DNA from 3 places in the Hafnia paralvei genome. Region 1 is predicted to be linked to each of the others. Evidence: predicted binding sites of a transcription regulator. Region 1 holds the regulator's gene; each other region holds the start of a gene.
What was found. The regulator PurR, encoded in region 1, represses purine synthesis genes. The targets are predictions, from matches to a motif close to CANGCAAACGTTTGCNTG.
Positions count from the first base shown of each region.

Region 2: the regulator PurR is predicted to act here: its motif matches at 3,331-3,348, upstream of guaB (IMP dehydrogenase).
Region 3: the regulator PurR is predicted to act here: its motif matches at 2,248-2,265, upstream of purM (phosphoribosylformylglycinamidine cyclo-ligase).

Region 1 covers NZ_CP083737.1:2,527,880-2,532,580, forward strand. The annotation lists gene sodB (superoxide dismutase [Fe]) at 1-23, shown strand, start outside; gene cydH (cytochrome bd-I oxidase subunit CydH) at 115-204, opposite strand; gene purR (HTH-type transcriptional repressor PurR) at 561-1,586, shown strand; gene K9N75_RS11995 (ABC transporter permease) at 1,590-3,239, shown strand; gene K9N75_RS12000 (ATP-binding cassette domain-containing protein) at 3,236-3,862, shown strand; gene punR (DNA-binding transcriptional activator PunR) at 3,864-4,701, opposite strand, start outside.
Region 2 covers NZ_CP083737.1:1,068,747-1,073,447, reverse strand. The annotation lists gene guaA (glutamine-hydrolyzing GMP synthase) at 123-1,700, opposite strand; gene guaB (IMP dehydrogenase) at 1,803-3,269, opposite strand; gene xseA (exodeoxyribonuclease VII large subunit) at 3,440-4,701, shown strand, end outside.
Region 3 covers NZ_CP083737.1:3,389,945-3,394,645, forward strand. The annotation lists gene uraA (uracil permease) at 1-1,260, opposite strand, end outside; gene upp (uracil phosphoribosyltransferase) at 1,468-2,094, opposite strand; gene purM (phosphoribosylformylglycinamidine cyclo-ligase) at 2,397-3,437, shown strand; gene purN (phosphoribosylglycinamide formyltransferase) at 3,450-4,088, shown strand; gene speG (spermidine N1-acetyltransferase) at 4,255-4,701, shown strand, end outside.

The DNA.
Region 1 (4,701 bases):
TCGTCGCTAAAAACTTGGCATAAGTTTTTAACGTACGTATATAAGAAAGGCGGTCGATTGACCGCCTTTTGTTTTAGTCATGTTAATAACTAAAGATTCCAACACGTCTTTAAATCAGTGCAGCGCTGCTACAAAGCTAAAGATAACAATAACTGCCAAAGCAGCAACCGTCGTCATTAGGGAATATTTCAGATCGGTTTCCATGTGCTCATCTCCCGCATTTCGTTATCAGATCAATTTTTATTATACATAAACACTTGCAGAAAGTGTGTGAAATCATTTTTACATACATCAAATGAGATCACACGCAGAAAATCATTCTATTATTCTTTCTCTTATCCCCTAATTTTGACTTCCCCTTTTGCATTTTATAGGCCAAAATTTACGGTTTACTGCTACGTATCAGCTTTCATAACGAAAAAGAATAGGCTGGCACTCGAAGTCTCTGCATATTCATTTATTTTATGTGCTTTCATTCGGTGTAATTTTAGATGTACGTAAGCAAACGATTAACACAATAGCTATGTTTTGATTACATAAGCTTAGGAGTCATCTGTTTCATGGCAACGATTAAAGATGTGGCAAAACGCGCGGGCGTTTCCACCACGACTGTGTCTCATGTCATTAATAAAACGCGCTTTGTCGCCGAAGAGACCAAAGCCGCGGTATGGGAGGCAATTAAAGAGCTGCACTATTCTCCCAGTGCCGTCGCCCGTAGCCTGAAAGTTAACCACACTAAATCGATCGGTTTACTGGCCACCTCCAGTGAAGCGCCCTATTTTGCTGAGGTCATCGAAGCCGTAGAGAACGCCTGCTACAGCCAAGGCTATACCCTAATTCTGTGCAATTCGCATAACAATCCAGAAAAGCAAAAAGCCTATCTCGCCATGTTGGCACAAAAGCGTGTTGATGGCCTGCTGGTGATGTGCTCTGAGTATCCAGAGAACCTACTACAGACGCTAGAAGACTACCGCAATATTCCGATGGTCGTTATGGATTGGGGAACGCAGCGCAGCGACTTTACCGATGCGATTCAAGATAACGCCTTCGAAGGGGGCTATTTAGCGGGCCGTTATTTGATTGAACGCGGCCATCGTGACATTGGTGCCATTACCGGACAGCTGTCGCGCAATACCGGCGGTGGACGCCTGCGGGGCTTCCTGAAAGCGCTACAAGAGGCCAATATCCCAACGCGCGATGAGTGGATGGTTGAAGGTGACTTTGAACCCGAGTCTGGATACAAAGCTATGCACCAAATCCTCTCGCAAAAGCATCGACCGACAGCCGTTTTTGTGGGTGGAGACATCATGGCCATGGGCGCCATCTGCGCCGCAGATGAAATGGGGTTGCGCGTCCCACAAGATATTTCGGTGATCGGGTATGATAACGTACGTAACGCACGTTACTTCACTCCGGCATTAACCACTATTCATCAGCCGAAAGAGCGTCTAGGTGCGATGGCCTTTGATATGCTGCTTGATCGTATCGTGAGCAAACGCGAAGATTCTCAGACTATCGAAGTGCACCCTAAATTGGTAGAGCGTCGTTCAGTAGCCGATGGCCCTTATCTGGACTATCGCCGCTAAGCGATGAAGAACGGCTGCTCCTGTCTCGCGCTGTTCCCTCTTGTGCTGATACTTGCTGGTGCGCTGCCGATTGCGGCGGCGCTACTGGTTATGCTTCAACCCCTTTCAGATACTTTTTCCCTTAGCCATTTTCTTGCGTCGTGGCACCTGTTGCTACAATGGCCAGGTATATTGCAATCCATCACGCTGAGCATATTCAGTGGTTTTGCCGCCACGCTAATATCACTATGGCTAGCTCTGGCGTTATGTGGGCAGGTCATTCTCAGACAGAATAGTCATATCGCGCGGGTTATCTCCACTGCTATTCTCGCTATACCGCACATTGCTTTAGCGACCGGATTGATCCTGCTGTTGTCCCCATCGGGCTGGTTGCTAAGGGTCATTTCCCCCACGCTTACCGGATACTCTCGCCCACCTGATTGGCTGATAATCAACGATCCTTATGCACTTTCATTGACGTTGCTATTAGCGGTGAAAGAAACGCCTTTCCTGTTTTTAATGGCGCTGAATATCGCCGGACGTATTGATGTTCGACGACAAATACAGTCAGGTGTGGCGCTAGGCTATCCTTCAACTCGCGTCTGGTGGCTGTTGTTAGTGCCACAGATTCTGCGCGGCCTGCGGTTGCCCGTCTTCTGCGTGTTGGCATTTGGCTTATCCGTGGTGGATATCGCTATTTTACTTGGACCACAGCAGCCCACAACGCTATCCCTACAGATTTGGCAATGGATGACCGATCCGGCACTGACGCATCAAGTATTGGCGACCAGCGGAACGTTGCTCCTGCTTGGGATCACGCTTTTTAGTTTTGTCCTCTGGCTGATGATTGAAAGGGCCTGGCTGCGCTATTGCCGCAACGCGCACGGTCAAAGACGCTATAAACGTCATATGACGCTACGGCCTCTATGGATCGTTGGCATACTGCTGACGCTGGGTTCGTATAGCGTTTTGTTTATCTGGTCGATTGCTTGGCGATGGCCGTTCCCTGCTGCCTTACCACTGCAATGGACATTCGATTATTGGCTCAGCAGCCTAAGCCAACTCGGTACCCCCATCATCAATAGCCTGCTCATCGCTGGCATCGCCAATCTCTGTAGTCTGATTCTCTGTGTAGGCTTTCTTGAATGGCAATTCTTACGCCATAAAATCACGGGATTATGGCTGCTACTCACACCTCTTTTGCTACCGCAAATCAGTCTGATTTTTGGTTTACAACATTTAGCGGCTTGGTTCGACGTGATTGGCCTGCTGCCCAGCGTGATTTTCGCCCATGCGCTGTTTATTACGCCTTACTACTTCCTCAGTCTGAGCGGCACATGGCAGGCTTTTGATCGTAGACTCCTTTATACGGCCCAATCACTAGGGAAAACCCCGTGGTCGTGCTTCTGGCATATTAAAATTCCACTATTGAGTAAACCGCTGGCGATATCCGTCGCCCTAGGCTTTGCTGTCAGTATCGGCCTTTATCTGCCGACTCTGGGGTTCGGGGCTGGTCGTTTCCCTACTTTAGCGACCGAAACGGTGGCCTACGCCAGCGGAATCGATCGCCGCATGGCCGCCGTTGCAGCTCTGTGGCAAACCTTTCTGCCACTGCTCGGCTACGGGTTAGCACTGTTTATCCCCGTCACATTCTCAAGGAGTAAGCAGCAATGAGCACGTTGACTCTCGAACAGTTTCAAGTCTATTTACATGATGTGCCGCTAACGCCTGAACTCAACGTGAGTGTGGCCGGCGGAGAAACGCTTACGCTAATGGGGCCGAGCGGGTGTGGAAAATCAAGCTTGCTGTTAGCGCTTGCAGGACATGCACATGCTCCGATTTCACGACGAGGAAAAGTGAAAATTAATGGGCAAGATGTGACACACCTTCCAGCCCATCAACGCAAAGTCGGTCTGCTATTTCAAGATGACTTATTATTTCCTCATCTCAACGTAGAGCAAAATCTGTTATTCGCGTTGCCTGATGATGTTGCTCGGACAGAACGCCACTCACAGGTGACTCAAGCCTTAGCAAAGATTGAGATGAGTGAGTTTTCCCGCCGCTTTCCAAATGAACTCTCCGGCGGGCAACGCGCCAGAATCAGCCTGCTTCGCACCCTATTATCTAGCCCTGCGGTCGTTGCGCTAGACGAGCCTTTTTCTAAGCTCGATAAAACACTGCGCCAACATTTTCGTCGCTGGGTCTTTGATGAGTTAAAACAGGCCAATATCGCCGCCCTTTTAGTCACACACGATGAAGACGATGCGCCAGAAAATGGGCAAATGATTTGCCTGTAGTTTACTCTGGGCTCAGCCATTCCTGATTCATGGTTTCGGTATCTCCCAGATAATCCAGTAACCAGTCAATTGCCGGTGAGCGAGTATGATCCTCCCAGGTGACGCAGCAGGCGCTATCAGGAAACGGCTGCGCCAACTGCAAAATATGTAATTTCCCCGCACTGACCAATGGCTCTGCCATATGAGCCGGCATCAGCCCCACGCAAAGACCGCTTTCCAGACAATCGCAGGCAGACTGCCAGTCTGGCACCACTAAACGGCGCTGGTTATCAAGTAGCCATGTGTCGCGCTTAGGCAGATTGATTGACGTATCCTCAATGCACAGCGCAGGGAATGGACGAATTTTATCATCCGTCAGTTCGCCTTCGAGCATCGCCAACGGATGCTCTGGGCTGACTAGGCAATGCCAATGCAAAAAACCCATATCGCGAAATGAAAAACGTCCTCCGGCCGGCACCGCACGCGTTGCGCCAATAGCCACATCAACCCGTCCGGCAACTAAGGCATCCCACACACCGTTAAACACTTCTGGATGGATCATTAATTCCATATCAGGAAAGTGACGATAAAAATCCACGACCAACTGCCGACTCCTACGCGGGTTAACGATGCGATCGACGGCGATATTTAGCTGTCCACGCCAGCCGTTTGCGACTTGCTGACACTGGCGACGGGTGGAATTCATTTTTTTGATAATAGTACGCGCTTCTTCTACAAAAAATGCGCCTGCTTCGGTTAACTCCACATCACGATGGCGTCGTTCAAACAGCGAAACGGCTAACCATGTTTCCAACTGACGTACTGTGTAACTCACGGCAGACGGCACACGGTGCAGCTCT
Region 2 (4,701 bases), 1.5 Mb from region 1:
CTGGTATCAAAAAATCCGATGTTCAGCCTTCGCTATCGCCGGTAGAAACAAGAAAGCCCTCTGATCTCTCAGAGGGCTTAAGATGTTTACTATCGACTCACATCGTTACTCGTGGCCGAGCACTATTCCCACTCAATCGTAGCCGGTGGTTTACCGGAGATATCGTACACTACGCGGGAAATGCCGTTCACTTCGTTGATGATGCGGTTGGATACACGCCCCAAGAAGTCATATGGCAGATGCGCCCAATGCGCGGTCATGAAGTCGATGGTTTCTACCGCACGCAGAGAAACGACCCAATCATATTTACGGCCATCGCCCATTACGCCAACAGAGCGAACCGGCAGGAATACGGTAAATGCCTGGCTCACTTTGTTATACAGATCAGCCTTATGCAGTTCTTCAATGAAGATCGCATCCGCACGACGCAGCAGGTCACAGTACTCTTTCTTGACCTCACCCAGTACACGCACGCCCAAGCCTGGACCTGGGAACGGATGGCGGTACAGCATGTCGTATGGCAGACCCAGTTCTAGGCCGATCTTACGCACTTCGTCTTTGAACAGCTCTTTTAGCGGCTCAACCAGACCCAGCTTCATCTCTTTCGGCAAACCGCCAACGTTGTGGTGAGACTTGATCACGTGGGCTTTACCGGTTGCTGACGCTGCGGACTCAATCACATCAGGATAGATGGTGCCCTGTGCCAACCACTTAACGTTAGGCTGCTTGCACGCTTCTTCGTCGAACACTTCAACGAATACGCGGCCGATAGTTTTACGCTTGGCTTCTGGATCGTTGATGCCAGCCAGCGCATTCAGGAAGCGATCTTCGGCTTTAACATGGATAATATTCAGGCCGAATTTATCGCCGAACATGTCCATTACCTGCTCACCTTCATTCAGGCGCAGCAGTCCGTTGTCAACGAAGACACAGGTCAGACGCTTGCCGATAGCACGATGCAGCAGCAAAGCTGTCACAGAGGAGTCAACGCCGCCGGACAAGCCTAAGATCACTTCGTCTTCACCAACTTGCTCACGCAGTCGCACGACCGCATCCTCAATGATCGTCGCTGGCGTCCACAGCGCTTCGCAACCGCAGATATCCAGAATGAAACGCTCAAGCATGCGCTGCCCTTGATGGGTATGAGTCACTTCAGGGTGGAACTGTACGCCGTAGAAACGCTTTTCATCGTTTGCCATGATGGCATAAGGACAGGTTTCGGTGCTGGCGACGGTGACAAAATCAGAAGGGATAGCGGTCACTTTATCGCCGTGGCTCATCCAGACATCGAGCACTGGCGTGCCGTCTTTGGTCAGGGAGTCTTTGATATCATCAAACATTTTGCTGTGTGCGGTAACTTCTACCTGCGCATAGCCAAATTCACGTTCGTTAGAGCTTTCTACATGGCCACCCAACTGCATCGCCATGGTCTGCATGCCGTAGCACACGCCAAACACAGGCACACCAGCAGTAAACACATATTCTGGCGCTCGTGGGCTATTGTTCTCAGTGGTGCTTTCTGGACCACCGGACAGAATAATACCGCTTGGATTAAATTCGCGGATCTGCTCTTCGGTGACGTCCCACGCCCACAGTTCGCAATATACGCCGATTTCGCGAACACGACGCGCCAGAAGCTGGGTGTACTGGGAGCCGAAATCCAGAATCAGAATGCGATGCTTATGAATATTTTGAGTCATGTAAGGCCTTGTTTAGAAATATAAATAGCCAAAAAACGAAAATAGGTGACTAAATACCGAACGGCGAGAACCTGCAATACGTTCCCGCCTCGACATTCAGAATTACGATCCCATACGGTAGTTCGGTGACTCTTTGGTGATGGTCACATCGTGAACGTGGCTTTCCTGAATACCTGCACCGCTGATACGGACGAATTCTGCTTTAGTACGCAGTTCATCAATCGTGGCGCAACCGGTCAGCCCCATACATGAGCGCAGACCGCCCATTTGCTGGTGAATGATCGCTTTCAGATGGCCTTTGTATGCAACGCGGCCTTCAATACCTTCAGGAACCAATTTGTCTGCGGCATTATCGCTCTGGAAATAACGGTCAGAAGAACCTTTAGACATTGCCCCCAGTGAACCCATGCCACGGTAAGATTTGAATGAACGGCCCTGATACAGCTCGATTTCACCCGGAGATTCTTCAGTACCTGCCAGCATACCACCGACCATGACACAGCTTGCGCCCGCAGCCAAAGCTTTAGCGATATCGCCAGAGAAGCGGATACCTCCGTCGGCGATAACCGGAATACCGGTACCCTCAAGGGCTTCAACGGCATCAGAAACCGCAGTGATCTGTGGAACCCCAACACCGGTTACGATACGCGTCGTACAGATAGAGCCTGGACCAATGCCCACTTTCACCGCATTCACACCGGCTTCAGCCAATGCTCTCGCACCGGCTGCCGTTGCTACGTTACCGCCAATGATTTGCAGCTCGGGGAATTTAGCGCGAGTTTCACGAATACGCTGCAACACACCTTCGGAATGACCGTGAGAGGAGTCAATCAACAGAACATCGACGCCAGCCTCAACCAACGCAGCGATACGTTCTTCATTGCCCGCACCTGCGCCAACCGCAGCACCCACGCGCAGACGACCATGCTCGTCTTTACATGCGTTTGGCTTACGCTCAGCTTTTTGGAAGTCTTTAACGGTGATCATGCCGCACAGGTGGAAGTTTTCATCCACGACCAGCGCTTTCTCAACGCGCTTTTCATGCATACGTTGCAGAACTACTTCGCGTGCTTCACCTTCTTTTACCGTTACCAGACGCTCTTTAGGCGTCATTACTGCAGTCACTGGCTGTTCCAGATCGGTGACAAAACGCACATCACGGCCAGTAATGATCCCCACCAGTTCCAGTTCATCGGTCACAACAGGATAACCCGCAAAACCATTGCGTTCGGTCAGCTCTTTAACTTCGCGCAGAGTCGTCGTTGGGGTAACAGTCTGAGGATCTTTCACCACACCACTTTCATGTTTTTTCACACGGCGGACTTCATCAGCCTGACGCTCGATAGACATGTTTTTGTGGATGAAGCCAATACCGCCTTCCTGCGCCAGCGCAATCGCTAGACGGGCTTCAGTAACGGTATCCATTGCCGCAGACAGCATGGGGATGTTCATTCGAATAGATGAAGTCAGCTGAGTGCTAAGATCGGCAGTGTTTGGCAGAACGGTAGAGTGGGCTGGAACTAAGAGGACGTCGTCAAACGTCAGGGCTTCTTTAACGATACGTAGCATGGGCAATATCTCACCAGAGTGGTAAATCAAATAGATTTAATATTGCCGCGGCATTATACAGGCCGAAAACGGTTGCCTCCAGTACTTTTTACAAAAAAGTCTTGCGAAGGTCATTCAAGCATGTAGTATCGACTAATTAACACCTTGATTTAGAGTTTGATCTACGTCACATGTCACTACCATCTTCCCCGCCAATTTTTACCGTTAGTCGGTTGAACCAAACCGTCCGTCAGCTGTTAGAAATGGAAATGGGGCAGATCTGGCTATCAGGTGAAATCTCTAATTTATCTCAGCCCTCTTCCGGCCACTGGTACTTCACGTTAAAAGACGATCGTGCTCAGGTGCGCTGCGCAATGTTCCGCAACAGCAACCGTCGGGTGGCGTTTCGTCCGCAAAACGGTCAGCAGATATTGATGCGTGCAACCATCACGCTGTACGAACCGCGTGGTGATTACCAACTGATTGCCGAAAGTATGCAGCCCGCTGGGGATGGCTTACTGCAACAGCAGTTTGAACAACTCAAGCAGCGTTTGCAGGAAGAAGGCCTGTTCGATCCCGCGCACAAAAAACCGTTGCCCTCGCCCGCGCGTTGCGTTGGGGTTGTGACCTCTTCAAGCGGTGCTGCGCTGCATGACATTCTGAACGTTTTGCAGCGCCGCGATCCTTCTTTGCCCGTCATTATCTATCCAACCGCAGTCCAGGGCGTCGACGCGCCGATGCAGATTGTGCGCGCCATCGAGTTAGCCAATCAGCGGAAAGAGTGCGACGTATTGATTGTCGGTCGCGGCGGTGGATCGCTAGAAGATCTGTGGAGTTTCAACGATGAACGCGTGGCCAAGGCTATTTTTGCCAGCCAAATTCCCATCGTGAGCGCAGTCGGCCATGAAACCGATGTCACCATTGCCGATTTTGTCGGTGATTTACGAGCGCCAACGCCCTCTGCGGCAGCTGAATTGGTTAGCCGTAATCAAACAGAACTTATGCGCCAAATGCTCTCACAGCAACAGCGCATGGAAATGGCGATGGATTATTATCTTGCTCGCCACCAGCAACGTTTTACACGGCTCAACCATCGTTTACAGCAACAGCATCCACAGCTCCGTCTGGCGCGTCAGAACACGTTACTTTTAAAGTTACGCCGTCGGTTGGATGAGGCTGTGCAAACTCGCCTACGTCTCGCAGAACGCCAGCAGGAGCGTCTGAGCCAACGCCTCAACCAACAACAACCATCGGCACAGATCCAGCGTAATCAGCAACGATTAGCGCAAATTCACAATCGTATGGAACTGCTCATCCAGCGCCAGCTTAGTAGCAACCGTGAACGTTTTGGCGCACTTTGCTCACAGTTGGAAGGAGTGAGCCCACTCGCGACGCTGTCTCGTGGGTTCAGCGTGACTCAGTCACCAAACGGTAGCGTATTGAAAAGTGTTAA
Region 3 (4,701 bases), 860 kb from region 1:
GTCGATGATCACTTCTTCACCACGCACCATACTGATCACTTTGAATAACAAGCTCATCGCGATACCCACGATCGTTGCCAAAGCCATGCCTTTCAGCTCAGCCGCACCAATATGGATCGTCGCGCCGCTCACGCCGATGATCAAAATAATCGAGGTCAGGATCAGGTTCTGCGCTTTGTTGTAGTCCACTTTAGACTCAATCAGTACGCGGATACCAGAAGCACCGATTACCCCGTACAGCAGTAGGGACACCCCGCCCATCACCGGTACGGGTACCATCTGGATCGCCGCAGCCAGTTTGCCGATGCAGGATAATAGAATCGCCAACACCGCTGCACCGCCGATAACCCATGTGCTGTATACCTTAGTGATCGCCATAACGCCGATGTTTTCACCGTAAGTGGTATTGGGTGTTGAGCCAAAGAAACCGGAGAACATCGTAGACAGACCGTTAGCAAACATCGAACGATGCAGCCCCGGATCGCGTAGCAAATCTTTCTTCACAATATTCGCCGTAACAACTAAATGACCAACGTGCTCTGCAATAACCACCAGCGCGGCGGGTAGAATCGTCAGAATCGCAAACCACTCAAATTTCGGCGTATAGAACGTCGGCAACGCAAACCAGTGTGCTTCACGGATCGGCGTTAAATCGACAACGCCCATCGCAAACGACAGGGCATAACCCGCCAGCACACCAATAAGAATAGGAATAATTGCCAAGAAACCACGGAACAGTACCGAGCCCAGCACGGTCACACCAAGAGTGACCATAGAGATCGTAATCGTCGTGCTGTCTACGGAAGCCCCGTTGGCAGGCAGCAATCCAGCCATGTTGGCCGCGACCCCAGCCAACTCCAAACCAATTACGGCCACAATCGCGCCCATCGCTGCGGGTGGAAACATCACATCCAGCCAGCCGGTTCCCGCTTTTTTCACAATTAGCGCGACCAAACAAAACAGTGCGCCGCAGACGATAAACCCCCCTAATGCAAGTTCATAACCCAACGGTAAAAGCAGCATCACAGGGGAAATAAAGGCAAAGCTAGAGCCCAGATAAGCGGGGATTTTGCCCTTACAGATGAATAAATACAGCAGCGTACCAATACCGTTAAACAGCAAAACCGTCGCAGGGTTAATCTTAAATAAAATAGGCACGAGCACCGTTGCCCCAAACATGGCAAACAGGTGCTGAAAGCTCAACGGAATCGTTTGCAAAAGCGGTGGGCGTTCGCTTACTCCGATGACGCGACGAGTCATGGTTACATCCTCTAAGTGATTTTATTGAATTATCAGGTGTTGTGTTTTGAACTTGGCCTCACCCTAAATATTGGGAGTTGCATCTAACCGCCTAGGTTCACTCCCAAATCACTTGGTCTCATCAGTGAACCTCGCCAGCACAAATGCCGCTTCATATATGAAGGATACAGGCCAAAAAAAAGCCGACTCTCAAAGCCGGCTCATCTTTTATTTAGTACCAAATATCTTATCGCCCGCATCGCCCAAGCCAGGAATGATGTACCCCTTCTCATTCAAGCCCTGATCGATAGATGCGGTATACAGCTCAACGTCTGGATGTGCTTTTTCCAGTGCGGCAATACCTTCAGGCGCAGCAACCAATACCAGCACTTTAATGCTATGGCAGCCCGCTTTCTTCAGCAGGTCGATGGTGGCAATCATAGAACCGCCGGTTGCCAACATTGGGTCAACCACCAGAGCCATACGCTCATCGATGTTAGAAACCAGTTTCTGGAAATAAGGTACAGGTTCCAGAGTTTCTTCGTCACGGTAAACGCCAACGACGCTGATACGCGCGCTTGGTACATGCTCCAAGACGCCTTCCATCATGCCCAGACCTGCGCGCAGGATTGGAACCACGGTGATTTTTTTGCCTTTGATCTGATCTACTTCGACCGGACCGCACCAACCATCAATAGTGACTTTTTCTGTTTCTAGGTCTGCGGTCGCTTCATAGGTCAGTAAACTCCCGACCTCTGATGCCAGTTCGCGAAAACGTTTGGTGCTAATATCGTTCTCGCGCATCAAGCCCAGTTTGTGTCTTACGAGCGGGTGTTTTACTTCGACGATCTTCATCATTTCATCTCCCAGGTAGCGGTCAGCGCAAAAAAAAATCGCGAGATTATACCGCCTTTTAATTTCTGCGCCACCGTTAAAATCATGATCCAGATCAGCTTAGATGAGATCTACACGGATTACAGGAAAAAACCAGATCCCCTTCACAAGCCGCTCGCAAACGTTTGCCTAGACTGTTAGAATTGCCGCGCTCTTGAATATTTCAGGGTGGTTTCTGTTATCTGATGTGAGCTTAGGCCACGCGACCACTCGCTTTATCACAGATACCAGAACTCATCCTAACCGCCATGGGGATTTTCGCAGTGACCGACAAAACCGCTCTCAGTTACAAAGACGCAGGTGTAGACATTGATGCTGGCAATGCCTTAGTTGATCGCATTAAAGGTGTGGTAAAAGAAACTCGTCGCCCAGAGGTCATGGGGGGGCTGGGTGGATTCGGTGCGCTCTGCGCCCTACCACAAAAATATCGCGAACCAATTTTGGTTTCTGGCACCGACGGCGTCGGCACCAAGCTACGTCTGGCGATGGACTTGAAACGTCACGATACTATCGGCATTGATTTAGTCGCAATGTGCGTCAATGACTTAGTCGTACAGGGCGCCGAGCCGCTGTTCTTCCTCGATTATTACGCTACGGGTAAACTGGACGTAGATACCGCGGCTAGCGTTATCACCGGTATCGCTGAAGGCTGTAAACAGTCCGGTTGCGCATTGGTCGGTGGCGAAACCGCTGAAATGCCCGGTATGTACCACGGCGAAGATTACGACGTCGCCGGCTTCTGTGTCGGCGTGGTCGAAAAATCAGAAATCATCGACGGCAGCAAAGTTGAAGCGGGTGACGTATTAATCGCACTCGGCGCAAGCGGCCCTCATTCGAACGGTTACTCTCTGGTTCGCAAAATTCTTGAAGTCAGCCATGCCGACCCACTCACCATAGAGCTAGAAGGCAAACCACTCGCCGATCATTTATTGGCTCCCACTAAAATCTACGTAAAATCAGTTCTGAAACTGATTGAAGAACATGACATTCATGCCATTGCCCACCTGACCGGTGGCGGATTCTGGGAGAATATCCCACGCGTTCTGCCGGAGGGTACTCAGGCCGTCATTGATGAATCCAGTTGGCAGTGGCCTGCAGTCTTTAACTGGCTCCAGCAGAACGGTAACGTCAGCCGTCATGAAATGTATCGTACCTTTAACTGTGGCGTAGGTATGATTATCGCTCTGCCAGCCGTAGAAGCCGATGCCGCTATCGCACTCATGAATGCCAACGGTGAAAAGGCGTGGAAAATCGGTACAATTGCCGCTTCCACCAGCGAAGAGCGTGTGGTGATTAACGCATAAGCGGTTCATGTTATGAAAAACATCGTGGTTTTAATTTCCGGCAACGGCAGCAATTTACAGGCGTTAATCGACGCCTGTCATGAGGGTCGGATCCGTGCTCGTATCAGTGCCGTATTTAGCAACAAGGCCGATGCCTATGGGCTTGAACGCGCGGCACATGACAATATTCCTGCTCATTATTTAGATCCGAAAGCCTTTGCCGACCGCGATGCTTTCGATCTTGCCTTGATGCATGAGATCGACAATTACCATCCCGACCTGGTCGTTCTCGCTGGGTATATGCGTATTCTGTCGCCGCGTTTTGTTCAGCACTATAATGGTCGGATGCTCAACATCCATCCGTCGCTGTTACCAAAATATCCGGGTCTGCATACGCACCAACAAGCGTTAAACAACGGCGATGAAGAGCATGGCACCTCAGTGCACTTCGTCACCGATGAGCTCGACGGTGGCCCAGTCGTATTGCAAGCCAAGGTGCCGATCTTTGAGCAAGATAGCGAAGACGAGATTATCGAGCGCGTTCAGGTACAAGAACACGCCATCTATCCGCTGGTTGTCAGCTGGTTTGTCGAAGGCCGTTTAACGACTAAAGACGATGCGGCTTGGCTAGACGGCGTTCGTTTGCCACCGCAGGGATATGCGCCGGACTAGTATCGTTACAATCACGAATATTCCTTTAAATCCCCGGTTTTAGCTGGGGATTTTTGTATTTACGCTTCCGTGGCTTTTTCTGACATTAACTAACGCTATAATAAAACTCGTAGTATTCACTACATCGGCTATTCAGCTGAAAATTATGACAGTGAGAGGAATCAACATGTCCAGCGACAACAACGTCAGATTACGTCCCCTGGAACGGGAAGATTTGACGTTCGTTCATCAACTCGATAATAACGCCAGCATTATGCGTTACTGGTTTGAAGAACCCTATATTGCCTTTGTAGAACTCTCTGAGCTGTATGACAAACATATCCACGATCAGAGCGAACGTCGCTTCGTCGTTGAGCATGACGGGGTAAAAATCGGTCTGGTAGAGTTGGTAGAAATTGACCACATCCACCGCCGAGCAGAATTCCAGATCATTATTGATCCAGCCCATCAAGGCCACGGCTATGCCAGCAAAGCTGCCAAGCTGGCAATGGATCACGGATTTTCCGTGCTCAATCTCTACAAGCTGTATTTAATCGTCGACAAAGAAAACCAAAAGGCGATCCATATCTACAGCAAGCTTGGTTTTGAAATTGAAGGCGAACTGATCCACGAA